Regions from separate parts of the Homoserinimonas sp. A447 genome, predicted to be linked through region 4. Evidence: predicted binding sites of a transcription regulator. Region 4 holds the regulator's gene; each other region holds the start of a gene.
The links. The regulator LexA, encoded in region 4, represses DNA repair genes until DNA is damaged. The targets are predictions, from matches to a motif close to TCGAACANNTGTTCGA.
Positions count from the first base shown of each region.

Region 1: a site for LexA is predicted at 3,409-3,424, ahead of uvrA (excinuclease ABC subunit UvrA). Genes of this name have one in related genera too.
Region 2: a site for LexA is predicted at 3,772-3,787, ahead of ACX3O0_RS11470 (HNH endonuclease signature motif containing protein). Genes of this name have one in related genera too.
Region 3: a site for LexA is predicted at 2,694-2,709, ahead of ACX3O0_RS08375 (HNH endonuclease signature motif containing protein). Genes of this name have one in related genera too.

Region 1 covers NZ_JBTMWW010000001.1:944,698-952,285, forward strand. Annotated here, with positions in the region: gene ACX3O0_RS04580 (DUF4126 domain-containing protein) at 2-589, opposite strand; gene coaE (dephospho-CoA kinase) at 632-1,249, shown strand; gene uvrB (excinuclease ABC subunit UvrB) at 1,305-3,368, shown strand; gene uvrA (excinuclease ABC subunit UvrA) at 3,474-6,341, shown strand; gene uvrC (excinuclease ABC subunit UvrC) at 6,348-7,588, shown strand, end outside.
Region 2 covers NZ_JBTMWW010000001.1:2,341,066-2,348,653, reverse strand. Annotated here, with positions in the region: gene ACX3O0_RS11480 (L-lactate permease) at 1-1,258, opposite strand, end outside; partial or broken gene ACX3O0_RS11475 (DUF4383 domain-containing protein) at 1,661-2,118, shown strand; gene ACX3O0_RS11470 (HNH endonuclease signature motif containing protein) at 2,158-3,753, opposite strand; gene ACX3O0_RS11465 (alpha/beta hydrolase) at 3,975-4,913, opposite strand; gene ACX3O0_RS11460 (DEAD/DEAH box helicase) at 5,254-7,242, shown strand; gene ACX3O0_RS11455 (EamA family transporter) at 7,429-7,588, opposite strand, start outside.
Region 3 covers NZ_JBTMWW010000001.1:1,718,372-1,725,959, forward strand. Annotated here, with positions in the region: gene ACX3O0_RS08355 (ABC transporter ATP-binding protein) at 1-387, opposite strand, end outside; gene ACX3O0_RS08360 (uracil-DNA glycosylase) at 421-1,101, opposite strand; gene ACX3O0_RS08365 (alpha/beta hydrolase family protein) at 1,129-2,016, opposite strand; gene ACX3O0_RS08370 (TetR/AcrR family transcriptional regulator) at 2,058-2,624, shown strand; gene ACX3O0_RS08375 (HNH endonuclease signature motif containing protein) at 2,728-4,263, shown strand; gene ACX3O0_RS08380 (MFS transporter) at 4,378-5,895, shown strand; gene ACX3O0_RS08385 (SDR family oxidoreductase) at 5,899-6,690, opposite strand; gene ACX3O0_RS08390 (acyltransferase family protein) at 6,751-7,588, shown strand, end outside.
Region 4 covers NZ_JBTMWW010000001.1:1,474,943-1,482,530, forward strand. Annotated here, with positions in the region: gene ACX3O0_RS07195 (histidinol-phosphate transaminase) at 1-735, opposite strand, end outside; gene ACX3O0_RS07200 (LysM peptidoglycan-binding domain-containing protein) at 850-1,194, opposite strand; gene lexA (transcriptional repressor LexA) at 1,509-2,204, shown strand; gene hflX (GTPase HflX) at 2,182-3,714, opposite strand; gene ACX3O0_RS07215 (class I SAM-dependent methyltransferase) at 3,757-4,365, shown strand; gene dapF (diaminopimelate epimerase) at 4,404-5,282, opposite strand; gene miaA (tRNA (adenosine(37)-N6)-dimethylallyltransferase MiaA) at 5,287-6,249, opposite strand; gene miaB (tRNA (N6-isopentenyl adenosine(37)-C2)-methylthiotransferase MiaB) at 6,239-7,588, opposite strand, start outside.

The DNA.
Region 1 (7,588 bases), 530 kb from region 4:
GTTAACTCCTGTATGCGCGCTTTCGGGCACGCGACACTGCCGTCCACGCCCACCAGGCGAGCAGCGGAACAGAAACGATGACCAGGATAGGCAGCAGGATGGCCAGGGCTGAGACGAACAGGCTGCCGATGTCCTCCGCGATACTCACGACTGGTGCCGCTGCGCCGGCCGTTACGGCGTTCAACACCGGGCGCGAAATCATCTTCACCACGTGGACCGCGAGCGCGAGCAGCGCCCCGACGGCGATCGGTACCCACTGGTTCGATTCGAAGAATGCGGCAGGATCCTGAACCGTCAGCGTCTCAGTGGTGGAGCCGGATCCGAAGGCGAGACCTCCCGCAGCGGGGCGAATCACCGTCTGCACCCAGTCGTTCACGCTGTCGACTATGGGTATCTTGTCGGCAAAGAACTCGATCACCAGCAGCGCGACCAGGATACCGAGAACCCATTCGTTCTCCAGCCATTGCCAGGCATCCGGCAGTTGGACGAACTCCAGGAACCGGCTCGCCAACCCGATGGCGAGCAGCGGAATGTACGCGTTGACGCCGGCAGCAAGTGCCAGACCCGCTCCGGTCAGGAACTCAAGCATGCCAGTCGACCTCCTGCTCAGCGTGACAGTAGCATGGGCGGCGTGTATCTGATTGGTTTGACCGGCGGTATCGCCTCAGGCAAGACCGTTGTCGCCAATCGGCTTGCCGAGCATGGCGCCATCCACATCGACGCAGATCAGCTGGCCAGGCAGGTTGTCGAACCAGGGAAGCCGGCGCTGGCCCGGATTGCTGCGGAGTTCGGCTCCGAGGTGATCGCATCCGACGGCTCGCTGGATCGCGCCGCGCTCGGCTCGCTCGTGTTCGGCGACCCGGAGCGTCTCGCGAAACTCAACGCCATCACCCACCCGGCCGTCAGGGAACTCGCCGGCAAGCTGATCGCAGAAGCGGGCGAAGCCGATTCGGAAGCGATCGTCGTCTACGACGTTCCACTCCTGGTCGAGGCCTCCGTCGACAAGGCGCACCCCTTCGACCTCATCGTCGTGGTCCATGCCGACATCGATACCCGACTCGAACGACTGGTGACGCTTCGCGGACTGAGCCGCGATGAGGCAAAGCACCGGCTGAACTCCCAGGCAACCGACACGGACCGTCTCGCCATCGCCGATGTCGTCATCGACAGCAACGGCACCCTGGACGAGACGCTGGCACAGGCGGATGCCCTGTTCGAACGTGCCCGCCGAACCGCCCTTGCTCGCTGAGCGGCCGTCCACCCTGGTCGACGGCTTTGTCAGCGGTGCTGCCTAAACTGAAGTAATGCAACCGACCAGAGCCGTGCGCCCGTTCGAGGTCATCAGCGAGTACATTCCGTCCGGCGACCAGCCGGCCGCTATCGCCGAACTCGCAGCCAGGATCAACGCCGGGGAGACGGATGTCGTACTGCTCGGCGCAACCGGAACGGGCAAGTCGGCGACCACCGCCTGGCTCATCGAGCAGGTGCAACGCCCCACCCTGGTGATGGCCCACAACAAGACCCTCGCCGCACAACTCGCGAACGAGTTCCGCGAACTCATGCCGAATAACGCCGTCGAGTACTTCGTCTCGTACTACGACTACTACCAGCCCGAGGCCTACGTACCCCAGACGGACACCTTCATCGAGAAGGACAGCTCGATCAACGCCGAGGTGGAGCGCCTGCGGCACTCGACCACGAACTCCCTCCTCAGCCGGCGTGACGTCATCGTGGTGTCCACGGTGTCGTGCATCTACGGCCTCGGTAGCTCTGAACAATACCTGGACGCCATGATGGCGCTTCAGGTCGGCATGCGCATCAATCGCGAGGCGCTCATCCGCAAGTTCGTCTCCATGCAGTACCAGCGCAACGATGTCGACTTCTCCCGCGGGAATTTCCGGGTGCGAGGCGACACCATCGAGATCATCCCGATGTACGAGGAACTCGCCATCCGCATCGAAATGTTCGGCGACGAGGTCGAGGCGCTGTACAGCCTGCATCCGCTCACCGGCGATGTCGTGAGGAAGCTGGATGCCGTCTCCGTGTTCCCCGGCTCGCACTACGTCGCCAGCCCTGACTCGATGCACCGCGCGATCGGCACCATCAAGGAGGAGCTGGCGGAGCGCCTCGGCGAGCTGGAACGCGACGGCAAGCTGCTGGAGGCTCAGCGATTGCGGATGCGCACCACCTTCGACCTGGAGATGATGGAGCAGATCGGTTTCTGCAGCGGCATCGAGAACTATTCGCGGCACATCGATGGGCGAGCGCCGGGGGAGGCCCCGCACTGCCTCATCGATTACTTCCCCGAGGACTTCCTGGTGGTGATCGACGAGTCGCACGTCACGGTGCCGCAGATCGGCGCCATGTACGAGGGCGACGCCTCCCGCAAGCGCACTCTGGTCGAGCACGGATTCCGCCTGCCCAGTGCCCTCGACAACCGGCCGCTCAAGTTCTCGGAGTTCCTCGACCGGGTGGGGCAGAAGGTCTACCTGTCCGCAACACCCGGCCGCTACGAAATGGGCATCACTGACAGTGTGGTCGAGCAGATCATCCGCCCAACCGGCCTGGTCGACCCACAGATCGTCGTCAAGCCCAGCAAGGGCCAGATCGACGACCTGCTCGAGGAGATCCGCACGCGAACCGAACGCGACGAGCGCGTGCTGGTGACGACCCTGACCAAGAAGATGGCGGAGGAACTCACCGAGTTCCTGGGGGAGGCCGGCATTCGGGTTCGCTACCTCCACTCGGATGTCGACACCCTGCGCCGGGTTGAGCTGCTCACCGAGCTCCGGCAGGGCGTCTACGACGTCCTGGTCGGCATCAACCTGCTTCGGGAGGGCCTCGACCTTCCCGAAGTGTCGCTGGTGGCCATCCTCGACGCCGACAAGGAGGGTTTCCTCCGCTCATCGACGTCTCTCATCCAGACGATCGGCCGCGCCGCACGCAACGTCTCCGGAGCCGTCCACATGTACGCGGACGTGCTGACCGACTCGATGAAGATCGCCATCGAAGAGACAACCCGCCGACGGGAGAAGCAGGTCGCATACAACCTGGCCAACGGGATCGACCCGACACCGCTGCGCAAGAAAATCGCCGACATCACGGATGTTCTCGCGCGCGAGGGTGCGGACACCCAGGAACTCCTGTCCAACCGTGACGGGCGGAGGCGCTCACCCACTCCGAACCTGAGACGCGAGGGCCTCGCCGCCAGCGGGGCCAACGATCTGGAGACGATCATCCGAGACCTCAACGAGCAGATGCTGTCGGCAGCGGCCGAACTCAAGTTCGAGTTGGCCGCCCGCCTGCGCGACGAGGTTTCCGATCTCAAGAAGGAACTCCGCCAGATGGAGGCGGCTGGCCACATCTGACCCAGCCGTGCGGCGGTTTCGCTGCGTTGAGCGGATAGTATAGAACATGTGTTCGAAGCCGCCGCACCCGAAGTTGTCAGCCGAAGAGAACGTAGACTGAATCCAGTGACCATTTCCCCCGTTGACTCCGACGCGCGCCTCAGCGTTCGCGGTGCGAGAGTCCACAACCTCCGCAACGTCGACCTTGAAATACCCCGCGACTCGCTGGTCGTCTTCACCGGCCTGTCCGGCTCTGGCAAGTCGTCCCTCGCCTTCGACACCATTTTCGCGGAAGGGCAACGACGCTATGTCGAATCACTTTCCGCGTACGCCAGGCAGTTCCTGGGCCAGGTGGACCGGCCGGACGTCGACTTCATCGAGGGCCTGAGCCCCGCCGTCTCGATCGACCAGAAGTCCACCAACCGCAACCCACGCTCCACGGTGGGGACGATCACCGAGATCTACGACTACATGCGCCTGCTCTGGGCGCGCATCGGGGTGCCGCACTGCGCAGAATGCGGCGAGAGGATCTCGCGCCAGACCGTGCAACAGATCGCCGACCAGCTGATGACCCTCGAGGCCGGAACGCGGTACCAGATCGCCAGCCCGATGATCTCGCAGAAGAAAGGCGAGTTCGTCGACCTCTTCAAGGAGTTGGCGGCCAGTGGGTACTCCCGCGCCATCGTCGACGGCAAGCCGATCCAGCTGAGCGACCCGCCGATCCTCAAGAAGCAGCTCAAGCACGACATCTCGGTCATCGTCGACCGCCTGGTGGCAGCGGATGACGTACTCACCCGCCTCACCGACTCGCTCGAGACGGCATTACGCCTTACGGATGGCCTGGTTGCCATCAACTTCATCGATGAGGAGGGCGACGCCGCGTGGCGCAGCTACTCCGAGAAGCTGTCGTGCCCGAACGGTCACCCCGTCCAGCTGACCGAGATCGAACCCAGGACGTTTTCGTTCAACGCACCGTTCGGCGCATGTCCGGAGTGCTCCGGGCTCGGCACCCGGATGTCGGTCGACTCTGACCTGCTGCTGGGCGACCCGGAGTTGTCGCTCGCAGAGGGTGTCATCCTGCCGTGGGCGCAATCCGGCAAGGGCCTGTACAACTACTTCCAGCGCCTCCTCGAGGGCCTGTCACGCGATCTCGGCTTCACGCTCTCCACGCCGTGGGGCAACCTGCCCGAGGATGTCCAGGAAGCGATCCTGAAGGGCAACAACTTCCAGGTCACCGTCAAGTGGAAGAACCGCTACGGGCGGGAGATGAAATACTCGACCGGTTTCGAAGGCGTCATCCCCTACATCGAGCGCAAGTACCTTGAGGCCGAGAGTGATTCCGCCCGGCAGCGGTACGCCAGCTACCTGCGAGAGATCCCGTGCCAGGTCTGCGATGGCAAGCGGCTGAAGCCAGAAGTGCTTGCCGTCACGGTCAACGACAAGAGCATTGCGGATGCCTGTGAACTCAGTCTCACCGACGCCTTCACCTTCATGGAAGAACTGACCCTGACCGCCCGCGAGGAGCAGATCGCTGCGGCGGTACTTCGCGAGATCAGGGCGAGGCTGGAGTTCCTGCTCGAGGTCGGACTGAACTACCTGAACCTGGCGAGATCGGCCGGAACGCTGTCCGGTGGTGAGGCGCAGCGCATCCGCCTGGCCACCCAGATCGGCTCCGGCCTCACCGGCGTGCTGTACGTGCTCGATGAGCCGAGCATCGGCCTCCACCAGCGGGACAACCGCCGGCTGATCGAGACGCTGGTCAAGCTCAAGGGCCTCGGCAATACCCTCATCGTCGTCGAACACGACGAAGACACCATTCGAACCGCCGACTGGGTGGTGGACATCGGACCGGGCGCCGGTGAGCACGGCGGCATGGTCGTGCACTCGGGTTCCTACGACGAACTGCTGGCCAACACGGCATCCATCACCGGCGACTACCTCTCCGGCCGGCTGTCGATCGCAACCCCGGGGTCGCGGCGACCAGTGGACAAGGGCCGCCAGGTCACCGTGCAGGGCGCACGCGCCAACAACCTGAAGAACGTGACAGCCAGCTTCCCGCTCGGTACCCTGACCGCGGTGACCGGGGTCAGCGGTTCAGGCAAGTCCTCACTGATCAACGACGTCCTCTACAAGGTCCTCGCCAACCAGCTCAACGGTGCCAGGCAGGTCCCGGGCAAGCACAGCAGGGTCACCGGGCTCGACCAGCTCGACAAGGTCGTCCACGTCGACCAGGCGCCCATCGGCCGCACCCCGCGCTCGAACCCGGCGACCTATACCGGCGTCTTCGATCGCATCCGCAACCTGTTCGCCGAGACCATGGAGGCCAAGTCCCGCGGCTACCTCCCTGGCCGGTTCAGCTTCAACGTCAAGGGCGGCCGCTGCGAGAACTGTTCCGGCGACGGAACCATCAAGATCGAGATGAACTTCCTGCCGGACGTCTACGTCACCTGTGAAGTCTGCGGGGGAGCGCGCTACAACCGCGAAACGCTGGCGGTGCATTACAAGGGCAAGAACATCGCCGAGGTGCTCGACATGTCGATCACTGAGGCAGCGGAGTTCTTCCAGGCCATCAGCGCCATCCATCGCTACCTGCAAACCCTGGTCGACGTCGGGCTCGGTTACGTGCGCCTCGGCCAGAGCGCCACGACGCTCTCCGGCGGCGAGGCCCAGCGGGTGAAGCTCGCGACCGAACTGCAGAAGCGGTCGAACGGCCGCAGCATCTACGTGCTCGACGAGCCGACCACCGGCCTCCATTTCGAGGATGTCCGGAAGCTCCTTCTGGTGCTGAACGGGCTGGTCGACAAGGGCAACACCGTGATCGTCATCGAGCACAACCTCGACGTGATCAAGTCGGCAGACTGGGTCATCGACCTGGGGCCGGAGGGTGGAGCAGGCGGTGGTGAGGTAGTGGCCATTGGAACGCCGGAGCAGGTTGCGCGCAACAAGAAGAGCCACACCGGCACCTTCCTCAAAGAAGTGCTGGCGGCCAAGTAGGCACCGATGGCCGACACCGTCAGTTATCGCCCGAAGGCGAGTGAGATTCCCACCAAACCGGGCGTGTACCGATTTCGGGACTCCAACCGTCGCGTGCTGTACGTGGGCAAGGCCAAGAACCTCCGGGCGCGCCTGAGCAACTACTTCGCCCCTCTGCAGAATCTTCACGAACGCACCAGGCGGATGGTGACAACGGCCAGTTCGGTCGAATGGACGGTGGTCGGCACCGAGTTCGAGGCCCTCCAGCTGGAGTTCACCTGGATCAAGGAGTTCAACCCGCCGTTCAACGTGCAGTTCAAGGACGACAAGTCCTACCCGTACCTGGCGATCACACTGGCGGATGACGTTCCGCGCGTCCTGGTGACCCGCAACAAGAAATTGCCGGGCGCCAGGTACTTCGGCCCGTACACCAAGGTGTGGGCGATCCGCGAAACCGTGGACCTCATGCTCAAGGCCTTCCCGATGCGCAGCTGCTCGGATGCGACCTACAAACGGGCGGAGCAGACCGGCCGCCCCTGCCTGCTGGGTGACATCGGCAAGTGTGCTGCACCGTGCGTCGGCCGCATCTCCAAAGAGGACCACAAGTCGATCGCCCTGGACTTCGCATCGTTCATGGCCGGCCAGGACACCCGTTATGTCGCAGAATTGGGCAGGCGGATGAAACAAGCGGCTGAGACCCAGGAATACGAGAATGCGGCGCGCTACCGCGACCAGCTGGCGGCACTCGAGACCGTGTTGTCGAAGAACACGATCGTGCTGGCCGACAACGTCGATGCCGACCTCTTCGGGATTGCCCACGATGAGCTGGCGGCCGCCGTCCAGTTGTTCAAGGTACGCGGCGGGCGCATCCGCGGTGTTCGCAGCTGGGTGGTCGACAAGGAACTCGACGTCGACCTGGACGAACTGGTCGAATCCGTGCTGAGGAATGCCTATGAGGGCGATGAGGTGCCCGCACGGCAGGTCGTCGTTCCCGTGATGCCCTCGGACGCAGCTGAGCTGGAACATTGGCTCGCATCGCTCAAGTGGGAACGAACAGGCAACTCCGGGCGGATCTCACTGCGGGTCGCCCAGCGCGGAGACGTCGCAGCGCTGGCCGAGACGGTGGCAACCAATGCCCGGAACGCGCTCATGCTCTACAAGACCAGGCGTACCAGCGACTTCACGGCACGCTCCCAGGCGCTGGCCGACATTCAGGAAGCACTCGGGATGGAGGAGGCACCCCTGCGGATGGAGTGCTTCGACGTCTC
Region 2 (7,588 bases), 870 kb from region 4:
CGTTTTGCGCTCCGAGTGCGACCATGGCGCTGGCCCCGAGGTTACTGGCGGCGGTGGTGACTCCACCGGCGAACATTGCCGCGGTGGCGGTGTTCGACGCCGTGACATAGCCCCCGATGAACCCGATGAGTGGGACGACGAGCAGGAACCCAGTGCCGAGGCCGGCGGCCGCCTGCGCGAGTGTTGAGCTAATGCCGTTGGCGGCGAGGAGCCCGCCGAACACGATGAACAGCACCGTGATCACGCTGACTGGCCAGAACAGCGCGAAGCCTTTGCGCGCGCTCGCCCACGCGTCACTCGGCGCGATTGACAAGAAGGCGGGGGCGGATGCTGCAGCTATGAGCAGCCACAACGCCGGGCTGGTGAGCAGCTCTCCCCACACGCCGAGTTGGACGACCGCCGTGATGCCGGTCATCACGAGCAGCCCGACGACGAGCAGTAGGTAGGGCAGCAGCGAGACGACGGTGTCGCGCCGCATCCCGGGGATGGGTCCGCCGCTGACCCGTGCGATGAGCAGCACGCACGCGATCGCGGCGAACGACGCGAGGATGCCGGCGAGTGCCACGCTCACCCATGCGTTCGCGGCGATGAGCGCCAGCCAGCTGACCACTGCCGTGGCGAGGGTTTCGCCGGACATGCGGAGTGCGGCCCGGCGTCCCATGCCGACGAGGGCGATGCCCGCGCCCATGATGATCAGCACGGGCAGGCTGAGGATGGCGCTCCACACCCCGATGTCCCGCAGGTCGACGCCGCTCATTTCGGCCATGACGAGCAGGCCGGGGCCGAGGGACCCCCACGGGGCGAGCACGATTCCGAGCAGCCCGATGGTCGCGGCTTTGGTGGTGTTGAGGCCGACGCGCATGAGTAGCGGCACCCCGATGATGACGCCGACGCCCCATCCGATGATGCATTCGGCGAGTGGGGTGACGCCGAGTCCGAGTAGCAGTACGGCACGGTCGCGGTTGTGTGCGGCGGCTCCCAGCCATCCGCCGATTTTTTCCTGGGCCCCCGACACGGCGAGGAATTCGGCGAGCATCACCCCGCCGAAGATGATCAGTACGACGGCCACCGTCAGCACGAGCAGCGACTGGGTTGTCGAGAGGAGGGCCTCCGAGGTGATGGGGAACCAGACCCAGAGCGCGAGGGTGACGCCGATGACGCCGATCACGGCTGGCACGGGTTTGACCCGCAGGGCGAGCAGTCCGGCGATGAGCGCAAGGGGCAGCGCGGCGAGACCGATTTCTAGTGGATCGGGCAAGGAATCCCCCGATCAGAGCGGCTAACTGCGGATCTAAATCTACCCCATTCTCTTGACCCCGGGCGACGCTTCCGCTGTCGAAGAACTCGGCGTGACGCCGGAGGCGTCCTGTCGCTGATCGGCGTGCTCATGCATTGGCATCGTCGCCATTGGCGGGCTGGTGTCGTCGACTTTGCTGACCCTGGTGTTGCCGTCGCTGTGTTTCCTGGTGGGGGGTGCAAGGGAGCGGGGGCTCGAACGTATGGCTGCCGTGTCGGTCGCATAACTCCGGCTGTTTCACCAGCCCCTTACGCACAGCAATTCGTCGGCCTAGCCTGCGCACCAATTGGGTATCTGCTCATTTTCCGGGTGGCGTGTTCTCCGTTTTCCCGGCAAGGCGTAAGGGAGCGTGTGATGAGTTCAATGAGTGATCGATCCGCGGCACGGCGGTTCGCCGAGACCCCCGTCCAGAAGGCGGCGCTGACCGTGGGAATCGTGTTCCTGCTGGTCGGCATCCTGGGGTTCATCCCGGGGTGACGTCGAATTTCGACCAGTTGATGTTTGCTGGGCATGACTCCGGCGCCCTGCTCCTTGGGGTGTTCCAGGTGTCGGTGCTCCACAATTTCGTTCACCTGCTGTTCGGGATCGTCGGTGTTGCGGTCGCCCGCACTGCTAGCGCATCGCGGCAGTACCTGATCTGGGGTGGTGTCGTCTACTTCGTGCTCTGGCTGTACGGCCTGTTCGTGCCGCACGAGTCGATGGCGAACTTCGTTCCGCTGAATGATGCGGATGATTGGCTGCACCTGGTGCTGGCCATCGGCATGGTCGCCCTGGGTCTACTGCTCGGGCGGGACCGCGACCGGAACCGTCGCACCGCGTAGCGACTGGAGCTGTAATGGCTCTGGTTGGTGGGCAGAGCTCTACCCCGTGAGCGGGGTTCGCCCTCTGCCTCGCCTTCGCCGGTCTCGTTCTTGTTGTTCCCTCTGGAGGTCGGCGAGGGCAGCGGATTTGTGGGGCATCAGCCGAGGCGTTCGGGTCGGGTCCACGGCGGCGGGCGGATGCAGCCAGTAGGTGCCGCCGGTACGGGTGATCTCCCAGTGGTTGTTGTGCAACAGCATGTGGTGGTGTCGGCAGAGGAGGATCCCGTCGGCGAGGTCGGTTTTGCCGTGGTCGCGTTTCCAGTGGTTGATGTGGTGGGCTTCGGTCCGGGAGGCGGGCTGGTCGCAGCCGGGCCAGCGGCAGCCACCGTCGCGGGCGGCCAACCCGATACGCTGCAGGGCACTATAGAGGCGTTGTTCCCGCCCCAAATCGATGCATTGCCCGTTACGGTCGAAGGTTACTGGCACCATCCCGGACTCACACAGGTGCCGTTCGACCGTTTCGATCGACACCGGGGCGGCCTGCCCTTCGATCCGCCCGTGCCCGCGGCGACCCGACCCGCCAGTACCGGTGCTGTCGGTAGTGCCGTCAGTGTCGACCGATGTGTCGGCGCTGTCCAGGGTGCTGCCGGTGACCAGCACGCGGACGGCGGGGCTGCGGGCACCGAGCACACTGCGGGTGGCGGTTTTGGCGGTGGTGTCGGCCCCGATACGCAACACCGCCATGATCCCGTCGAAGGAGAGTTGTTCGATGCTGCGCGGGTCGGCCTCGATTGCTTCATCGCGTGCCTTCTCGGTGGGGTCGACCATGCGGGGGCCGCCGCGGCGGGGGGAGGTCAACGCGTCGTAGATGCTGTCGAGGTAGGCGGCGTTCTCCGGGTCGGCGAGCATCGTGTAGACGGTCATCCCGTCCGGGCGCAGATACCGTTTGAAGGATCGGGCATTGTGCCGGGCGCGCTCTCGGTCGGCGATCCCGGCCTCATCCAACTCATCCCGCAGGCTCCGGGCCCGATCCAGCAGTTGGTCGGCGTTCAACGGGTCCGGTGCGGACGGGTCGGCTGGGTCTGGGTCGGCCTGATCCGGGTCGGACAGGTCGACGTTGCCCGGGCTGGCCAGGTCAACGAGTTGGGCGGCCGCGCCTGCCAGCAGCTCGGCGGTGATGTCCTCGGTCGGGGTGCCCAGTCCGAGCCGGATGGCTTCGGCCGCCTCGATCGAGATGGTGCCGGCGGCGACGGCCCGGCCGACCGGGGCCAGCCAGGGTTTGGTCAGTTCGGGGGAGGCTTCGCCGGTGCGTTCGGCTTCGGTGATTAGTTCGGCTTCGTAGATGATCCCGCCGGTGCGCACCAGTTTGGCCGCTTCCCGGGAGGTGGACCCGGTCAAATGCTGCACCAGTTTCTCCGCCGTGCGAAACCCGCCCTTTTGTGCCAGTCCGGCGTAGCCGAGCTCGTAGGAGGAGCGGCGAGCGATCTCTCCGGCCACCCGCGCTTCGCGGGCTTCCAGTTGGTGGCGGGCGGCGGCCAGTCCGACCGGAACCTCGGTCAATTCCTCGTCACTCATCCCGGTGAACGATTCGGCATCCGAGGGCAGCAACGCGATCGCGGCGTTGACCTCAGTGAGGGAATCGGTGAACTGGGACATGCTCCTATTCTCCCACATTCGAACGTTTATTCTAGTGCTTTTGGGGACTTCTTATCCACAGATTTGTTGTGGATAAAGGGAAGCGAGGGGGTTGTGGAGGAGAAGACGACGGGCGAACCTCGGTGGGTTTCGACAAGCTCAACCAGCGGAAGCGGGTTTCGACAAGCTCAACCAGCAGAAGCAAGCTCAACCAACGAAGACAAGCAACCGACGCGGAACCCCTACAGGTGCGCCCGCAGGAACCCAACGATCTGCGCGCGCAGCTCGTCGTTGAGCATCGCGATGGAGTGCAGCTTGCCGGGAACCTCGACGGAGACCGTCTCGACCTCGCCGAGAGCGAGCGCGTCCACCAGGGCCTCCGCCTGCTCGATCGGGATGAACTCCTCGAGCGAGTGTCCGACGAAGAACGGCGGGTCGCTCGGGTCGATCGAGTGGACCGGCGATGCGGCAACCGCGGCGTCGCATCCGTCGTAGTCCGCGCAGCCCAGGTAGTCGAGCTGTAACTGCCGGAACTTCTCGTCGTAGCTGTCGGCGTAGTCCCCGGTGAGGTCGATCGGCGCGCTCAGTTCGACCACCGCGGCGACCCGGGTGCCGACGTCCCACGGCCCGGTTCCGGATGCTCCGAGCAGGGAGACCAGGTTCCCGCCCGCCGATCCGCCGAACGCGCCGATCAGCGCCGGGTCGTACCCGTACAGTTCCACCTGCGCCGGCTGCCGCAGCCAGGTGACTGCCGCGCGAACGTCATCGATCCCGGCCGGGAATGGGGCTGCCGGCGCGAGCCGGTAGTTGAGGGAGAACGCCACGAAGCCTTCGGATGCCAGCCACTCGCAGGCGCTCCGCCAGTGCAGGCTGGCCTTGTCCCCTTCACGCCAGCTTCCACCGTGCACCGACAGCACCGCCCGCCGTGGTCCGCTGTTCAGGGAGCTGCTCTCGGCATCCGCCGGCTGGCAGACGTCCAGGCGTTGGAGGGCGTCGGTCCCGTAAGCCACGTTCTCGACGACCGAGACGTCCGGATAGATGGGCACCTGCTCTTCAACGGATGCCGGTGTCACGCGATCGGTGTCGGGCGAGCACCCGGCGAGGGTTGCGATCAGGGCAGCGGCGATCACCAGCGCGCCTGGCGCAATGCCGCCGCGTGCGGCACGCCGGAGGTGAAACATGTTGCGGACACTTTAGTTCTATTTCGCAAGCACCCTGTACACCTATTTTCGCGGCGGTTGCCTGATCATCCGCCGCTAAGCGGCCTTCCGGGCGCAGAATCCGTGCTAATTCGGGGCCGGTCCTGTAACGTAGACAGGTCGGCTCTAGACATCGCGGTTTCGCGAATGGGTTTGTAAGTCTTTCGGGCCGGTTCCCACACATCAACTACTCCTTGAATGTGCCTGGGAAAAATCACGTATGTGAACGGTCCTGGCCAACGGTTGCCCGGGTTCCTGCAGTAGTGCAGCAAAAAGTGCTGTGCCCTGCCATGCAATTTGAAACAACCCGGAAAAAGCACCTATGTCAATCAACAAATTCACCGGCAAGAAGTCTGCCAAACGCACCGACTCGACCCGAGGCGGTCACAGCCCGAACCATCGCGGTTACCAGGCGGATGCTGCGGCTCCCGCCAAGAAGCGCTGGAACGCGGATGAGCGTGCCGCTCGCACCGGCGACAGCCAGCACTCGGCGGACCGCCGCCCCAACTGGACGCCTCGCGAGGACCGTCCGGCAAGCCAGCAGCGCACCGAACGCCCGTCATACGGTGACCGTGCAAATCGCACGGAGCGTCCGTCCTACAACGATCGTCCGGCTCGCACCGAGCGTCCCTCGTACGGTGACCGTCCGCAGCGTTCCGAGCGTCCCGCATACGGCGACCGCCCGGCTCGCACGGAGCGCCCGTCGTACAACGATCGCTCCAACAATTCTGCTGGTCGAGTAGGCCGCGAGCGAAGCGAGCAGCCGTATCGAGACCCCGCCGAACAGCGTGGCCGTTCCAGCGACCGTCCCCAGCGTGCTGAGCGTCCGTCCTACGGCGACCGCCCGGCACACACGGAGCGCCCGTCTTACGGTGACCGCCCGGCACGCACGGAGCGTCCCGCATATAACAACGACCGCACCGAGCGTCCTTCGTACGGTGAGCGTCCGGCGCGCACCGGGCGTCCCTCCTACAACGACCGCCCGAAGCGTTCGTTCGACGACCGTCCGAAGCGTTCCTTCGACGAGCGTCCGCCGCGCCGCGATTCCGACCTGTACCCGGCGCGTGACGCGAAGACCCACGCCCACCACGAGGACGTCGTGCTGGAGCGCCTCGAAGCACAGGTGATGACTGCCGGTGACGTCGCGGGCAAGACCTTCCGCGACCTTGGCCTGGGTGACAACATCACCCGCCAGCTGGCATCCATGGGTGCCGAGGCGCCGTTCCCGATCCAGGCTGCGACCATCCCCGACGTTCTCGCCGGGAAGGATGTCCTGGGCCGCGGCAAGACCGGATCGGGCAAGACGATCGCCTTCGGCGCACCGCTGGTCGAGCGACTCATGGAGAACAACGGCGGCAAGGGCCGCACCGAGGGCCGCAAACCCCGCGCGCTGATCCTCGCCCCCACCCGCGAGCTGGCCATGCAGATCGACCGCACGGTTCAGCCCATCGCCCGCAGCGTTGGCCTGTTCACCACCACCATCGTGGGCGGCGTTCCCCAGCAGAAGCAGGTCATGACGCTGCGTCGCGGCGTTGACATCGTCATCGCCACCCCCGGTCGTGTCGAGGACCTCATCGAGCAGGGCCGCCTCGACCTCAGCCAGGTCACGGTCACGGTGCTCGATGAGGCCGACCACATGTGCGACCTGGGCTTCCTCGAGCCGGTGCAGCGCATCCTGCAGCAGACCAAGCAGGGCGGCCAGAAGCTGCTCTTCTCCGCCACGCTCGACAAGGGTGTTGCCACCCTGGTCAAGCAGTTCCTGGTCGACCCGGCCGTGCACGAGGTCGCCGGTGAAGACCAGGCGTCTTCGACCATCGACCACAAGGTGCTGCTCATCGAGCAGCGCGACAAGCGTGCCGTCATCGAGCAGCTCGCGGCAGGTTCGGGCAAGACCCTGGTCTTCGCCCGCACCCGTGCGTTCGCGGAGGAGCTCGCCGACATGCTCGACGATGCCGGCATCCCGGCCACGTCGCTGCATGGTGACCTCAACCAGTCGCGCCGTACCCGTAACCTGCAGATGCTGACCAGCGGTCGCGTCAACGTGCTGGTGGCAACGGATGTCGCTGCCCGCGGCATCCACGTCGATGACATCTCCCTGGTGATCCAGGCGGATGCCCCGGACGAGTACAAGACCTACCTGCACCGCTCCGGCCGCACGGGTCGCGCGGGCAAGCAGGGCACCGTCGTGACGCTGATCAACAAGTCCCGTCGTCGCAAGATGGACGAACTGCTGGGTCGCGCCGAGATCGACGCGACCATGGTCAACGCCGCCCCCGGCGATCAGCTGCTCGACCAGCTGGCCGCTCTGTAGTACCAGAACCCTTGCAACGAAGGCGCCTGCCCATCACAGGTGGGCGCCTTCGCTGTTCCGCGCCCGCCCACGCCCGCCCACAATCGAGGGACCTTTTCGGCCAGCAGCACCGTCTGAGGGAAGTTCTTGCTGAGAATCGGCAGATTCTCCCTCTTTTCCGCGGTCAGAACCCTGGTGCGACTGGAGTTACACCACCGCGAGCATCGCGGCGGCAACCAACGCCAGCACCAGCCCGACGACCTGGCTTGGCGCGAGGCGCTCCTTGAGCACAACGGCGGCCAGGATGATCGTGCCGGCGGAGTACATCGCGGTCAGCACCGACATGATCGTCAATTCGCCGAGCCGG
Region 3 (7,588 bases), 240 kb from region 4:
GCGACGGTCGCCGTAGGCGCCGAGGCCGACCGTCTCGAGCACGGTTCCGACCCGGGCACGCGGGATGCCTGCGGCAGCCGCGTACACCGCGAGGTGGTTGCGCGCTGTGCGGCCGGGGTGGAAGCTTGCCGCCTCCAGGGCGGTGCCCACCGTGGCGATGGGCCGACCCAGGTCGCGGTAACTGGTGCCGCCGATCGTGGCGGTTCCCTCGGTGGGTCGCACCAGCCCGAGCAGCATCCGCAGCGTGGTCGTCTTGCCTGCACCGTTGGGGCCGAGGAAGCCGGTGACGGTGCCGGGTTCCACCCTGAAGGTGAGGTCGGAGACGGCCTCCACAGCACCGAACCGTTTCGATAGTCGGTTGATCTCTATTGTTGTTCTAGTTGGCATATAACAACTATAACCATTCTGCGAGCGTCGCGCTCACTCGAGTCTCCAGTCGATCGGGTTGGCACCCTGTTCCACCAAAAGCCTATTGGCCCGGCTGAACGGACGGGAACCGAAGAATCCCCGGGAGGCTGACAGCGGGCTGGGATGGGCGGACGCGACGACAGGCGTGCTGCCGAGCAGGGGCTGCATGCGTGCCGCGTCGTTGCCCCACAGGATGGCGACCAGCGGGGCGTCTCGTTCGACGAGGGCGCGGATGGCTGCCTCCGTGACAGCCTCCCAGCCCATGCCCCGGTGCGAGCCCGAAGCACCGGGCTGCACCGTCAGCACCCGGTTGAGCAGCACCACGCCGTTCTCGGCCCAGCGGCTGAGGTCACCGTGCTGCGGAACCTCGATGCCCAGATCGTCGTACAACTCGCGGTAGATGTTCTGCAGGCTCCGCGGAACGGGTCGCACTGCCCGGTCGACGGAGAACGCGAGCCCCACGGCGTGGCCGGGGGTCGGGTACGGATCCTGTCCGACGATCAGGAGCCGGGCATCCGCCATCGGATAGGTGAACGCGCGCAGCACGTTGGGCCCGGCGGGAAGGTAGCCGCGACCTTCCGCAACCTCGGCGCGGAGGAAGTCGCCCAGCCGCGCCACATCGTCGGCAACGGGTTCAAGCGCCTCGGCCCACTGCGGGTCGACAAGCTCCCGCAATGGGCTAGCTGGCACCATGCGTCGAGCCTAATGTTGAGTGAGTGATCATGCCGACCGCACCCACTGGGATGTCCAGTCACGTAACTCGGAGACCACGACGTCGGGCTGACGCGCCCAGCCGAAGTGGGGCGACTTCTCCGTGTGCACCGCCACGTGGCGGCGGGTAACCTGAGCGCTCGGCAGGAGCGCCGCCAGTCCGTCGGCGGCCCGCTGGGGGGCAAGGGTGTCGCCCTCAAGGGAGAGAAGCAGCACCGGGAGCTCCAGGCCGGCTAGCGCATGACCGGCGTCAGCGGGAGGGCGGCCATAGCTGAGGCGGCCGGAACGCGCCAAGCGAGCCCAGTCTCGCATCACACCGCGCGCCTCCCGACCAGCGAAGCCAAGAAGCTGCCCAGGGAAATATCCGACGATCGTGGAGAGGACAACGAACAGCTGAGTGATGAGGAGATAGCGGCGCGGCCACAGTCGCCAGTACACCGACCCAGCAGCGACGAATGCCAGTGCGTCAACCGCACTATGCCCGCGTGCCACGCTCACGCACGCCACATGGGCACCCAGGCTATGACCCGTGACCACGATAGGAGAATCGGGTGCGCGTACACGCACCTCATCTATCGCGGCGTCGAGGTCATCCGCCAGATCCGCATAGCCGAAGTCACGCCGACGTCCCGGGATCGACGGGTGAACCTCTTCGTGCCCCCGCTGCTCCGTGACGGCAACACCGCAACCGCTGCCAGCAAGCGCAGTTGCGAACGGTCGATAGAAACGCGCTCCGACTCCCATGGCCGGTACCACGAGGTAGACCGGTGCTCGCGGTGTTGGTGGCGGCCACCACTGGAAAGAAAACCTTGAACCATCTGGGCGCGAAGTGCGCACGCTCTCTTGTTCGATCATTGCATTTCCCTTGTCGCAGCTGAGGGGTTGATGTGGAATCATTCATTCAACACACGTTCAATGAATTGGTCAAGGAGGGCACCATGGCTCGCTCTGTCGACTGGCAGCGGCGCGACGAGTTGCTTAATGGCGCGGTGGACCACGCCGTGTCAGTGGGTCTGGGCGATCTCAGTCTGCGAGCAATCGCTCGGGCAGTCGGGGTCGACCCATCGCTGCTGACCCATCATTTCGGTGGGAAGCAGCAGTTGCTCTCCCTGGTGATGAACCGCGTCCGCGACCGATTGAGGAGTATCGCGGACGAGGGCGGTGTGCCAGCGACCCCCGCGACACCGGGCGAGATGCTGGATCGAGTGTGGCGATGGGCTACGGACCCTGCGCACCGGACTCTCTACGTCTTGTTCTTCGAGGTGTATGGGACAGCCCTCCGAAGGCCGCAGGAGTACGCACTGTTTCTCGACTCAGTGGTGTCTGATTGGCTCCCACCCCTCGAAGGCGCTTACCGGCGTGCGAACCTGCCAGAGGGCATGGCTAGATCACGAGCAACTCTAGCGATCGCTATCGTGCGGGGCCTATTGCTGGATTTGCTGGCTACTAATGACCGCGAGCGTGTGGAAGCCGCTCTGCTCGAAGCACGGTCGATGCTGCATTGAGACGCGACTCGCCGTCTTCTCCTCCCCAGTTGTCGGTGGATTTGTTCTCCACAGATTGCTGAATCTCCTTCAAATACAGGTGCGAAGGTAGGAGAATAGACGCATGTCCAGTTCCGTTACTACCTTCGAAGACGAGGTCGATCAACTGATCGACACTCTCGTCACCTCGTTGGAGACGGTGCTGCCGACCGGAGTCCTCCGCCCGGTCTCGGATGACACGTTGCTGGTCACCACCGGGCATTTGGAACGCCTCGGCCGGGTGGTGGACGCCCGCCGGGTGGAAGCCGCCGGAGAACTCCACCACCGGTCCCGCCCCACCCTCGGTTCCGCGTCACTGGCGGTGCGCAAAGGCTGCCGCGATGCGGTCGAACTGCTCCGCCGGGTCACCCTGGGCTCGACCGCCACGGTCCGCCGCCGGGTGAAACTCGGCGCCGAAACCCGGGTGCAGGTCGCCCTGTCCGGTGACCTGTTCCCGCCCCGGTTCCCGCACATCGCCACCGCCCTCCACGACGGAACCCTAGGCGTCGACGCGGCCAGCGCGATCGTCACCGAACTATCCCCGACGCTGGTCCGCGCCGACGTCGCCGACGTGCAGCGGGCCGAAGCCGAACTGGTCGCCGCGGCCACCGGCACCGGCCCGGACTCCCCGGTGCCGTGCACGGCCGAAGAGATCCGCGGCCAGGCATCGGTGTGGCGGGTGTTTCTCGACCAGGACGGCACCCTCCCCACCGAAGAAAAGGCCATGGGCAGGCGGATGTTTTCCCCAGGCAGCTATAACAGCGCCGATGGCCTGGTCCACGGCCGGTACGCGCTGATGCCCGAAGTGCACGGCCGGCTCGGGAAAGTCTTCGACGCCTGCCTCACCCCCAAAACCGCACCCGCCTTCCTCCCCGAAGGGCACCAGCCTGTGGAAGAGGGTGCCTCGACTGGGGGCATCACCACCGGAGATGTATCCACCGAGCCGGCGCCCGGGCCGGTGGATACCCGCACCCCGGATCAGCAACGCCACGACGTGTTCGCTGCCATGATCGACGGATTCGCCCGCTCCGGGGCGGCGCCCACCATCGGCGGCGCCTCACCCACCGTCCTCGTCCAGGTCACCGCCGACACCCTGGAATCCGGGCACGGCGCCGGCTTCGTCTCCCTCGGCGGACTCGGCGGTCAAACCATCCCCATCTCCCTGCGGGCCGTCCACCAGATGATCTGCACCGGCGGCACCCAACAGGTCACCCTCGACCGAAACGGCGCGATCATCGAACTCGGCTCCGAACAACGCTGCTTCACCCCGAACCAACGCCGCGCCATCACCCTGCGCGATGGCGGGTGCATCATCCCCGGCTGCACCATCCCCGCCGCCTCCACCGAAATTCACCACGTCACCCCCGACAGTGAAGGCGGCCCCACCCACACAGATAATGGCGTCCTGCTCTGCTGGTACCACCACCGCACCATCACCACCTCCGGCTGGCACATCAAGATGATCAACAAGACCCCCCCACCTGAAAGCACCCGCCTGGCTGCGCGGCGACGGCCAATGGCACCCCGCCAGCCGATCACCCACCCGGCAAGTCGAACGACTCAAACAAGAACAACGAGAGCGCTACAGCAAACGAGAACAACAACAGCGCGTGAAGAGTGAACGCGAACAACAAGCGCAGTCAGAGCCCGACCCACCCAAGCGCGACGAGCCCGAGCAACCGCAAGACAACGCCGCCTAACCGGTTGTACGGTGCAGAACCACTAGCATCCGTACATGACTTCACAGGTGAAGGGCGAGTCACTCGTCGCCAGGGCGTTCCGTGGAAAAGCCGGAGCAGTCACTGCAGCGCTCATCGGCTACCTCTTCTTCGTTGAGATCGTCAGCGGAATGCTGCAGGGGTACTACGTGCCCCTCATCCCGGACCTGGTGAACCACCTGGACCTCGACAACGACGCCGACTTCAACATCTTCGAAGGCACACAACTGCTGCTCTCGGCGATCGTCGTGCCGGTGCTGGCCAAGCTCGGCGACATGTACGGGCACAAGCGCATCCTGCTGGTCTCCACCGCCCTCACCGCGGGAGCGACCTGGTGGCTCGCATTCTCCGGCGACTTCACCAGCTTCCTCATCGCCTGGACCCTCCAGGGCTTCTACACCGTCTGGCTCCCCCTCGAAGTGGCGCTCATCTTCGACCGCGGGCGCACCACCGGAACCGGCGCATCCCAGACCAGAAAGGCGGCAGGACTCCTCGTCGTGGGCCTGGAAACCGGTGCCATTCTGGGCGCCCTCGGCGGCGGCATGGTTTTCGACCTCTTCGGTGGTGCGGATGCCCTGTCCACGGCCATCGTGCCCACCATGGTCGTCCCGGCCATCGCCGTCACCCTGGTGTTCTTCGTCATCCTGTTTGGGGTACCGGAGTCCACCCCGCTGCCGGACCGCAGCCTCGACTGGGTCGGATTCAGCATCCTCACCGTCGGACTGCTGATGATCACCTCAGGCCTCAGCCTGCTGAAGATCAACCCGATCGACACCTGGTGGGTGTGGGTGTTGATCATCGCCGGCGTACTCGCATTCATTCCGTTCACCCGCTACGAACTGCGGCAGAAAGACCCGGCCATCGACCTGCGCGTCCTCGCGCAGCCCACCATGTGGCCGGTGCAGCTGACCGCCGGACTCATCGGCATCAGCCTTCTCGGAGCCCAGGCCCCGCTCGCCGCCTACGCCGGGACCGACCCGGAGTTCAACGGCTACGGCCTCGGGCTCAGCACCAGCCAGCGCTCCATCCTGATCGGTGTCTACCTGATCTCGATGATCATCGGCGCGCTGATCTTCCCCTGGCTGTCCAGGAAGACCTCGCCACGGGTGGCGTTGATCATCGCGGCGTTCCTCGTTGCAGCCGGATACTTCCTCTTCATCCCGTTCCACCTCGAAACCTGGCAGGTCTTTACCAACATGTTCATCGCCGGCCTCGGCTCCGGGGTGCTGGTCGGCGCCATGCCCGCCGCCGCGGCCGCTGCGGCACCGCGCGGCCAGACCGGCATCTCGGCTGCGCTCACCAACACGACCAAGACCATCGGAGGTTCGTTCGCCTCATCCGTGTTCGCCATTGTGCTGGTGATCGGTGCCGTCCAGGTCGCCGGAAGCACAGCATCCAGCCTGTTCGGGTACATGCTCGTCTGGATCATCTGCGGCAGCGGGGCCCTCGTCGCAGCGCTGCTGCTCTTCGTGGTGCCGAAGCTGGCGTTCGCCGATGTGGCTGACGAGCTGGAGGATGAGCCGGCCACGGTCTAGCGGTCAGAGGCGGGGGGACAACTCACCACGGATGACCTTGTGGGGTGCCGCCTGCGCCACCGGCTTGATGGTCACCACATCGAGGTTGACATGCCCTGGCAGTTCGACCGCGTGCACGATGGCGGATGCGACGTCCTCGGCATAGAGGGGATTCGGCACGTTGTCGTAGACGGCGTCGGCCTTGGCACGATCACCGCCGAGTCGCACCAGGGAGAACTCCTCCGTCTTCACCATTCCCGGAGCGATCTCGATCACTCGGATCGGCTCGCCCGCCAGCTCGAGACGCAGCACGCCCATCAGCGAGTGGGAGGCGAACTTGGCGGCGTTGTACCCGCCGCCACCCTCGTAGGCCACGTGCCCGGCGATCGAGGTGACGGTAACGATGTCGGCGTGAGCGACGCCGTCAGCATCCGGTTCAGCCGCGGCGCGCCTCAGAAGCGGAAGCAGGGCACTCGTCACCCGCTTGACCGCGACCACGTTGACGTCGAACATGCGAGTCCAGTCCTCCGGATCGCTGTGTTCGACGGATGCGACACCGAGGGCGCCGCCCGCGTTGTTGACGAGCGCGTGAACCGGGCCCAGTGATTCCAGGTAACCCCGCAGGGCATCCACCTGGGACTGATCGGTCAGATCTGCGGTGAAAACGTCTGCACCGGTCTGGGCGGCAAGCTCCTTCAGCCGCTCGGTTCGGCGGGCGACCCCGACGACCTGCCAGCCGCGCTCACGGAACAGGCGGACCGTCGCCGCACCAATTCCGGAACTCGCTCCGGTCACCACCACACGCCTGTTGCTCATCGCATCCCCTCAGAGTCCGGACTCCCAGCCTTCCACAACGAAGCGGGTTACGGTGGGCAGGTGACGGATACGGGGACCGGTCAGGTAGCGGCGAGAAAGAAGCGTGTCCCGGTGTGGGATAACGCCCGATTCCTCTGCGTGACTCTCGTCGTCGTCGGCCACGGCATCCAGCGGATCACCTACGACGATGACTATGCCCTCATTCTGTACCTGTTCATCTACGCGTTCCACATGCCGGCATTCGCGATGATCAGCGGCTACTTCTCTCGGCCGGGACCGCCCAGCGCGCGCCAGATGAAGAAGGTGCTCACCGACATCCTGCTGCCCTACTTCATCATGGAGACGATCTGGACGCTCGTGCAGTTCCTGGTCGAAGGCAAGCGCGAGTTCAACCCGTCGCAACCGTCGTGGACGCTGTGGTTCCTGCTCGCGCTCGGAATTTTCCGGCTCATCCTGCCCTACCTCGCCCTGCTCCGCCTGCCACTGGTCTGGGCCCTGGTGTTCTCAGTCGGGGTCGGCTACCTGACCAACGTCGACAGCACCTTCTCCCTCTCCCGCGCGATCGGGATCCTTCCGTTCTTCGTGCTCGGCTGGAAGCTCAAGGAGTGGGGGCTGGTCGACAAGTGGCGGTTCGCCGAACGGCCAACGTGGTGGGTGCGGACGGGCGCCCTGGTGGTGTTCGCCGCCTGGCTCGTCGTCGTCTGGGTCTTCATCGACACGTGGCGCACCATCGACCTCCGGTTCTGGTTCTTCTACGACGACTCCTATGTCGGACTCGGCGAGGACAGTTGGTATGCCGGCCTCATCCGCCTTGGCCTGATCGTGCTCGCCACGCTCCTCAGCGCCGCATTCTTCGTACTGGTTCCCCGCAACAAGACCTGGCTGACCCAGTTCGGCC
Region 4 (7,588 bases):
GATGGCATCCGTCACCGCCGGGTCGGCGGCCAGGTATCCGACGCGGGCCCCTGCGAAGGCGAACGCCTTGCTCATGGTGCGCGACACGATCAGCCGCTCACGGCCGGGAAGGAGGCTGAGTGCCGTTGGGCGCTCGGCCGGGGCGAACTCGACGTACGCCTCGTCCACGACGACCACGCCCTCGGTCGCCTCATAGGCCGCCTCGATCGTCTCCAGGGACAACGGCGTTCCGGTCGGGTTGTTGGGGGCGCAGAAGAAGACAACGTCGGGCCGGTGCTCCTCGATGGAAGCGACGGCGAGGGCCGGTGAGATCTCGAAGTCGGCTGCACGCTCGACGGAGATCCACCTGGTGTCGGTTCCGGCGGCAATGATCGAGTGCATCGAATAGGTGGGCGGGAAACCCAGGACACTGCGACCCGGCCCGCCGAACGCCTGGAGGAGCTGCTGGAGAACCTCGTTCGACCCGTTCGCCGCCCAGATGTTGTCGCGGGTCAGGCCGTGGCCGAGGTATCCGGCAAGGCTGTCCCGCAGGGCAGTGAACTCGCGATCGGGATAGCGGTTGATGCCGAGCACTGCGCCGGCCAGGGCCGTGACGATGTCGTGAGCAACCGCCTCAGGAATCGCGTGGGTGTTCTCGTTGACGTTGAGAGCCGTACGAACCGCCTTCTGCGGTGCACCGTACGGCCTCAGGCCGCGGAGGTTGTCGCGGATGGGGAGATCATCAAGGGAAGCCACCCTGCCATGTTAACTGTGACCGGGAGCGCCTTTCGTCGTGCCGGGTCGGGCGGCTCGCCAGTGGTACGTACTCAGCAGTACGTCCTCAGCGGTACATGCTCAGCAGTACGTAGCTCAGCGGTACTGGTTCGGCAGCGCCAATTGCTGTCCGGGGAAGATTTCCGCACTCTCCAGCGCGTTCACTCGCAGCAGCTGGGCAACCACTTCGCGAACATCCTCGCCCGGCGCCACCTCTTCCGCGAGTTGCCAGAGCGACTGGCCTGCCTCCACAGTGACGTAGGTCGTCGACCCCTCTTCCATGGTCGCGGTCGCAATCCCACCGTTCAGCGCGAAGACGAGAGCGGCGAGGACGAGAGGCGTCGCCGCAAGCGTGGTGAGCACGGTGCGCCCCCTGCGGGTCAACCGAAGCCGGGAAACCGGAGTGGCGCGGGTCGTGCCGGCGTGGAGGGTATCGCTCATCATCGTGGCCTTCCTGTTACGCATTCGGGTAGTTGTTACGCGTTCGGGTGCTGTTACACATTCGGTGGAGCGGGGCTGAACTTCGGCATCCGGTGCTCGGCCGGGAGCACCGGATGCGAAGCTGTGTTCCGAACATACATTCGATTTCTCCCACTTTCAAGCCCCAGTTTCGATATCCGACCAAAGAACCCGCCGACACACTCGAACAAACCTTTGCTTATCCGCCAGATCGCGGATACAGTTTCGATTGTCTGAACACCACACAAGCAGCAGCCACTGACATTCAGATCGAACCGTCGACAGAGGAGCCCCAGATGGACGACAGCACACCCCGCGCAGTACCGGCCCCCCGGGGAACGACCCGTCGCCGAAAGAGCCTGAGCGAGAAGCAGAAGGCCATCCTCGAGTTCATCCAGCGAGCAGTGGCCGGACGGGGATATCCGCCGAGCATGCGTGAGATCGGCGACGCCGTCGGCCTGTCCTCCCTGTCGAGCGTGACCCACCAGTTGAACCAGCTGGAACTGAGCGGCTACCTTCGCCGGGATCCCAATCGGCCCAGGGCGCTCGAAGTGCTGATCGACCTTCCCGGCCGCGACGCGGGCGCCGTCGAGTCAGATCACCCCACGCCGATCGGTGACGCCGCCATGGTGCCACTCGTCGGCCGCATCGCTGCCGGCATCCCGATCACGGCTGAACAGCAGATCGAAGAAGTCTTTCCGCTGCCACGGCAGCTGGTCGGCAAGGGCGACCTGTTCATGCTCAAGGTCGTCGGAGACTCCATGATCGACGCCGCCATCTGCGACGGTGACTGGGTCGTCGTACGCCAGCAAAAGACCGCAGAGAACGGCGACATCGTTGCCGCCATGCTCGATGACGAAGCCACCGTCAAGGTGTTCCGTCAGCGCGACGGGCACACCTGGCTGCTGCCGCGCAACAGTGCTTTCGAGCCGATCGTCGGCGACTATGCCGAGGTGCTCGGCAAGGTCGTTACGGTGCTGCGGTCCCTGTAGCCGAGACGGTGAACTCGCGCAGCAGCGAGGCGTCGGCCGCGTTCACGAGCACCCGAACCCGGGTACCGGCTTCCTCGTAGTCCGTCGACAGGACGACAGCGCGATCGTGCATTGACGACACCACGTCGCCGCGTTCGTACGGCACGAGGAGCGTCAGCTCGATGGACGGGGATGGTAGTTCTTCGCCGATCCGCTCGAGGAGTTCATCGATACCCTCGCCGGTGCGCGCCGAGACGAATACCGCACGCGGTTCCAGCCCGCGCAGCAGCAGCCGCTGGTCGTCGTCAGCCAGGTCGCTCTTGTTGAAGGCGACGATCTCCGGGATGTGACGTGCGCCGACCTCCCCGATGACATCACGCACGGTCGCCAGCTGGCTCGCCGGATCGGGGTGCGAGGCGTCGACAACGTGCACGATCACATCCGCATCTCCCACCTCTTCCAGCGTGGAGCGGAACGCCTCGACCAATTGGTGCGGAAGGTTTCGAACGAAACCGACCGTGTCGGTGAGGGTGTAGCCGCGTCCGTCCGCGGTCGTGTTCCGGCGAACGGCAGTGTCCAGGGTGGCGAACAACGCGTTCTCCACCAGCGCCCCCGCGCTGGTGATCCGGTTCAGCAGCGAAGACTTGCCGGCGTTGGTATAGCCGGTGATGGCGACCGACGGAACCTCGTGGCGGTTGCGGTTGGCGCGTTTGGCCTCCCGCGCCGGAGCGAACCCCTTGATCTGCTTCCTCAGGCGCGCCATGCGGGTGTGGATGCGACGACGGTCGAGCTCGATCTTGGTCTCACCTGGACCACGGCTGCCCATTCCCGCCCCGGCACCACCCACCTGGCCACCGGCCTGCCTGGACATCGATTCACCCCAGCCGCGCAGGCGGGGAAGCAGGTACTCGAGTTGGGCCAGTTCGACCTGCGCCTTGCCCTCCCGGCTCTTCGCGTGCTGGCTGAAGATGTCGAGGATGACTGCAGTCCGATCGATCACCTTGACCCTGATGACGTCTTCGAGCGCACGCCGCTGGCTGGGTGCCAGTTCACCGTCAACGATCACCGTGTCAGCACCGACGGCCGCCACGACATCGCGAAGCTCGATCGCTTTGCCTTTACCGAAGAACGTGCTCGGGTCGGGGGTCGCGCGCTTCTGCAGCAACCCGTCGAGCACGACCGCGCCGGCCGTCTCGGCAAGCGCGAAGAGTTCCCGCATCGAGTTCTCGGCCTCCTGCGCGTTGCCCTGCGAGTAGATCCCGATAAGCACGACTTTTTCCAGGCGGAGTTGCCGGTACTCGACTTCGGTGACGTCTTCCAGCTCAGTGGACAGGCCGGCGACGCGACGCAGCGCCTGGCGGTCCTCCCGGTCGAATTGGTCGCCATCGGCAGAAAATGGCTCCGCTTCGGCATCCGCCTGCAACGCCTGGGCGCCGGAGGTGAAAATGGCGTAACCGGACGAGCGCGAACCCGCGTGGGCAAGCACCCGGTCGATCACATCCTGACTCTCGTCTGGTTCTACTTCAGTCATCGGGTTAACCCTAGCTCCTGGTATTTCGATAAGTTTGCCTTCATGTCCAATGAGCATTACTTCTCCTCCACCCCGGAGAGTGAGCTCAAGCTCCGCCACATTTCGGTCGTCCTCGCTGGGCGGCCGGTTGAGGTGACGACGGCCGGGGGAATCTTCTCGCCGGAGCGAATCGATGCCGGTACCCAGGTGTTGCTGGCCAACACCCCGCCCCCGCCACCCGGCGGAGACCTGCTGGATCTCGGCTGCGGCTGGGGCCCCATTTCGTTGAGCCTGGCCATCGACTCGCCGCGCGCCACGGTGTGGGCGGTTGACGTGAATGAGCGGGCACTGGACCTGGTGCGCCGCAACGCCGAGAAGCTCGGCCTCACCAACGTCAACGCTGTACGGCCCGAGGATGTTCCCGCCGACATCGGGTTCATGTCGATCCGCTCCAACCCGCCGATTCGAGTGGGCAAAGCCGAACTGCACAAGATGTTGAGCTTCTGGCTCCCCCGGCTGGAGGTTGAAGCGGATGCCTGGCTGGTGGTGCAGCGCAACCTCGGCTCGGACTCCCTGCAGCGCTGGCTGGAAGGCGCCCTTCCGGAGGGTTTCCCGGTGTCGCGGGCGGCGACACACAAGGGATATCGAGTGCTGAAGGTGCGACGGCGCTGAAAGCCGCTTGCCGGGCGCTTTGACAGGCTCGGTGACCGTCAGGCGAGGCTGAGGTCGCCCTCATAGACGAGCACGGCTGGACCGCTCAACGAGACGTGCTCGCCGTCTTCGGCAGCCCACATCCGCACGCCGAGGGTGCCTCCCGGTACGTGCACCTTCCACTGGTTGGGCGCCCCGCTGCCCGCCCAATGGCGGGTGGCCAGCGCTGCGGCAGCCGCCCCGGTGCCGCACGAAAGGGTCTCCCCGCTCCCGCGCTCATGCACCCGCATAGTGATCGTGCCGACGCCGTCCTTCACCATCGGGTCAGCCGGGACGACGAACTCGACGTTCGCCCCCTCGGCTGGTTCCGGGTCGAGTTTGGGAATGTAGGAAAGGTCGGCGGATGCCAGCTCCTCCTCACTGGACAAGGCCACCACCACGTGGGGGTTGCCGACGTTGATGCCGAGCCCAGGGCGGGCGACACTGAGGTTCCTGGCACGCACCAGGGCATCCCCGCCGTCAAGGGACCAGCGCCCCAGGTCGACCTGGAAGCCTTTCAGGTTGCGCTGCAGGTCGCGAACTCCCCCGCGAGTGCCGATCGACAACGTGTCGGTCGGATCGAGTTCGACCAGCCCGTTCTCGACCAGGTATTGGGCGTAGACGCGGATGCCGTTTCCGCACATCTCCGACGGTGTTCCGTCTGCGTTGTGGTAGTCCATGAACCATTCGGCGGTGTCGTCTTCGGCCAGGGAGGCCTCACCCTCCGGGAGGCTTCGTGACCGTACCGCCCGGATCACCCCGTCGGCTCCGACCCCGAAGTGGCGATCGGCGATGGCAGCCAGCTGGGCCGGCGTGAGGTTCAGTTCACCGTCCGGGTCGCTGAACAGCACGAAGTCGTTGCCGGTGCCGTGGCCCTTGGTGAAGTGGATGTCTGGCATGCGCCTAAGGATACTGGTGGGTGGGGGCAGCGACGGCGGCGAAGGCCTGCTCGACGCGTGCCGGGTCATCATGTTCCAGCCAGGTCGTGTTCGAGTATCGCTTGAACCAGCTCACCTGGCGGCGCGCGTATTTGCGGGTCAGGGCGGCCGTCTGCTCGATCGCCTGGGTTTCGCTCATTCCACCGGCGAGCTGTTCCATGGCCTGGGCGTACCCGATTGCCCGCCTCGCGGTGATCCCGCGTTCCAGTCCGAGCGGGATGAGGCTTTCGACTTCGTCGAGCAGGCCGGCGTCCCACATGTGCCGCACCCGCGCATCCAGCCGTGTCACCAATTCCGGTCGCGGTGCGCTTAGCCCCAGCACGATGGTGTTCGGGTGCCAATGTGCGTTTTCGTCCGGCAGGCCGGAGCCGAACGGCTCGCCGGTCAGCTCGATCACCTCGATGGCGCGGACGATCCGCCGGCCGTTGTGCGGCCCGATGGCCTCTGCCGCCTGCGGGTCCAGGGTGCGGAGTCGCTGGTAGAGCATGCCGGGTCCGTGCTCCGCCAATTCGCTTTCCAGCCGAGCCCGCACGACCGAGTCGGTTCCCGGGAACTGGAAGTCGTAGATGACCGCCGAGACGTACAGCCCGGACCCTCCCACGAGGATCGGGGTATTCCCACGCTCGATCACGCGTGCAATGGCGGCACGGGCATCCGCCTGGTACCCGGCGACGCTCGCCTCCTCGGTGACGTCGAGCACGTCGAGGAGGTGGTGCGGAATTCCGCGGCGCTCGTCGAGCGGCAACTTGGCGGTGCCCACGTCCATTCCGCGGTACAGCTGCATCGCGTCGGCGTTGACGATCTCGGCCGTGCGCCCACTGGCCGCAAGGTGTCCGGCCAGGTCGAGGGAAAGCTCCGACTTGCCGGTGCCGGTTGCTCCGACGACGACAACGAGTGGAGTCGCGGGGTCCGGCTCCCTAACGCTCACCGTCGGCCGAGTCGTAGATCGGGGTTGTCGCCACGCGCAGGGTCGGAAGGCCGAGCGACACCCGCCCCGAAGTGGAACTCTGTGGCGATGCAGCCGGAACGGCGCAGGAGGCGGCCTGGGCGCGGTCCCAGGCGTCTCCGGCTGTGGTGCGGCGAGTGTGGAGCGATGTGCCGTCGACCGGGTCGGCGATGAGATAGAACGGCTTGGCATCCGTGACGGTCACCGTGACCACGTCGCCTGGCCGTGGGGCTGCGCTCCCGTCTGGCACGGAGAAATGCACCAGCCGGCTGTCTTCGGCACGCCCGCTCAGCCGGTGGGTTGCGGCATCCTTGCTGCCCTCGACCGAGACCATAACGTTGACGGTGGTGCCGACAAGCTTCTGATTCTCTTCCCAGGAGATGCGGTCCTGGAGGGCCACCAGCCGCTCGTAGCGTTCCTGGACGACGGCCTTTGGCACCTGGTCGGGCATGGTGGCGGCCGGGGTGCCCTCGCGGATGGAGTACTGGAAGGTGAAGGCGGAGGCGAACCGTGCCCGCTCGACGACGTTCAGGGTGTCCTGGAAGTCCTCCTCGGTCTCACCGGGGAAGCCGACGATGATGTCGGTGGAGATGGCCGCGTTCGGGATCTTCGCGCGGACGCGGTCCAGGATCCCCAGGAACCTGGTCGACCGATAGCTGCGGCGCATGGCCTTCAGCACGCGGTCGGAGCCAGATTGCAGCGGCATGTGCAGCTGGGGCATGACGGTGGGGGTTTCGGCCATCGCGTCGATCACGTCATCCGTGAAGGCTGCCGGGTGCGGGCTGGTGAAGCGGATTCGCTCGATGCCCTGGATCTGGCCGGCCGCGCGGAGGAGCTTGCTGAAAGCCTGGCGGTCTCCGAATTCGACGCCGTAGGAGTTGACGTTCTGCCCGAGGAGGGTGATTTCGATGGCACCGTCGTCGGCGAGTGCCTGGATCTCGGTGAGGATGTCACCCGGGCGACGGTCTTTCTCCTTGCCGCGGAGGGTCGGGACGATGCAGAAGGTGCAGGTGTTGTTGCAGCCGACCGAGATGGATACCCAGCCGCTGTGCGTCGACTCCCGTCGGGTGGGCAGCGTGGACGGGAACGTTTCGAGGGATTCCAGGATTTCGAGCTGGGCTTCACCGTTGTGCCTGGCGCGTTCGAGGAGGGCCGGCAGCGATCCCATGTTGTGGGTGCCGAAGACCACGTCGACCCAGGGGGCCCTGGCCAGGATGACGCCCTTGTCTTTCTGGGCGAGGCAGCCTCCGACGGCGATCTGCATGCCTTCGTGTTCCCGCTTCACGGAGGCGAGGATCCCCAGGTTGCCGTAAAGCTTGTT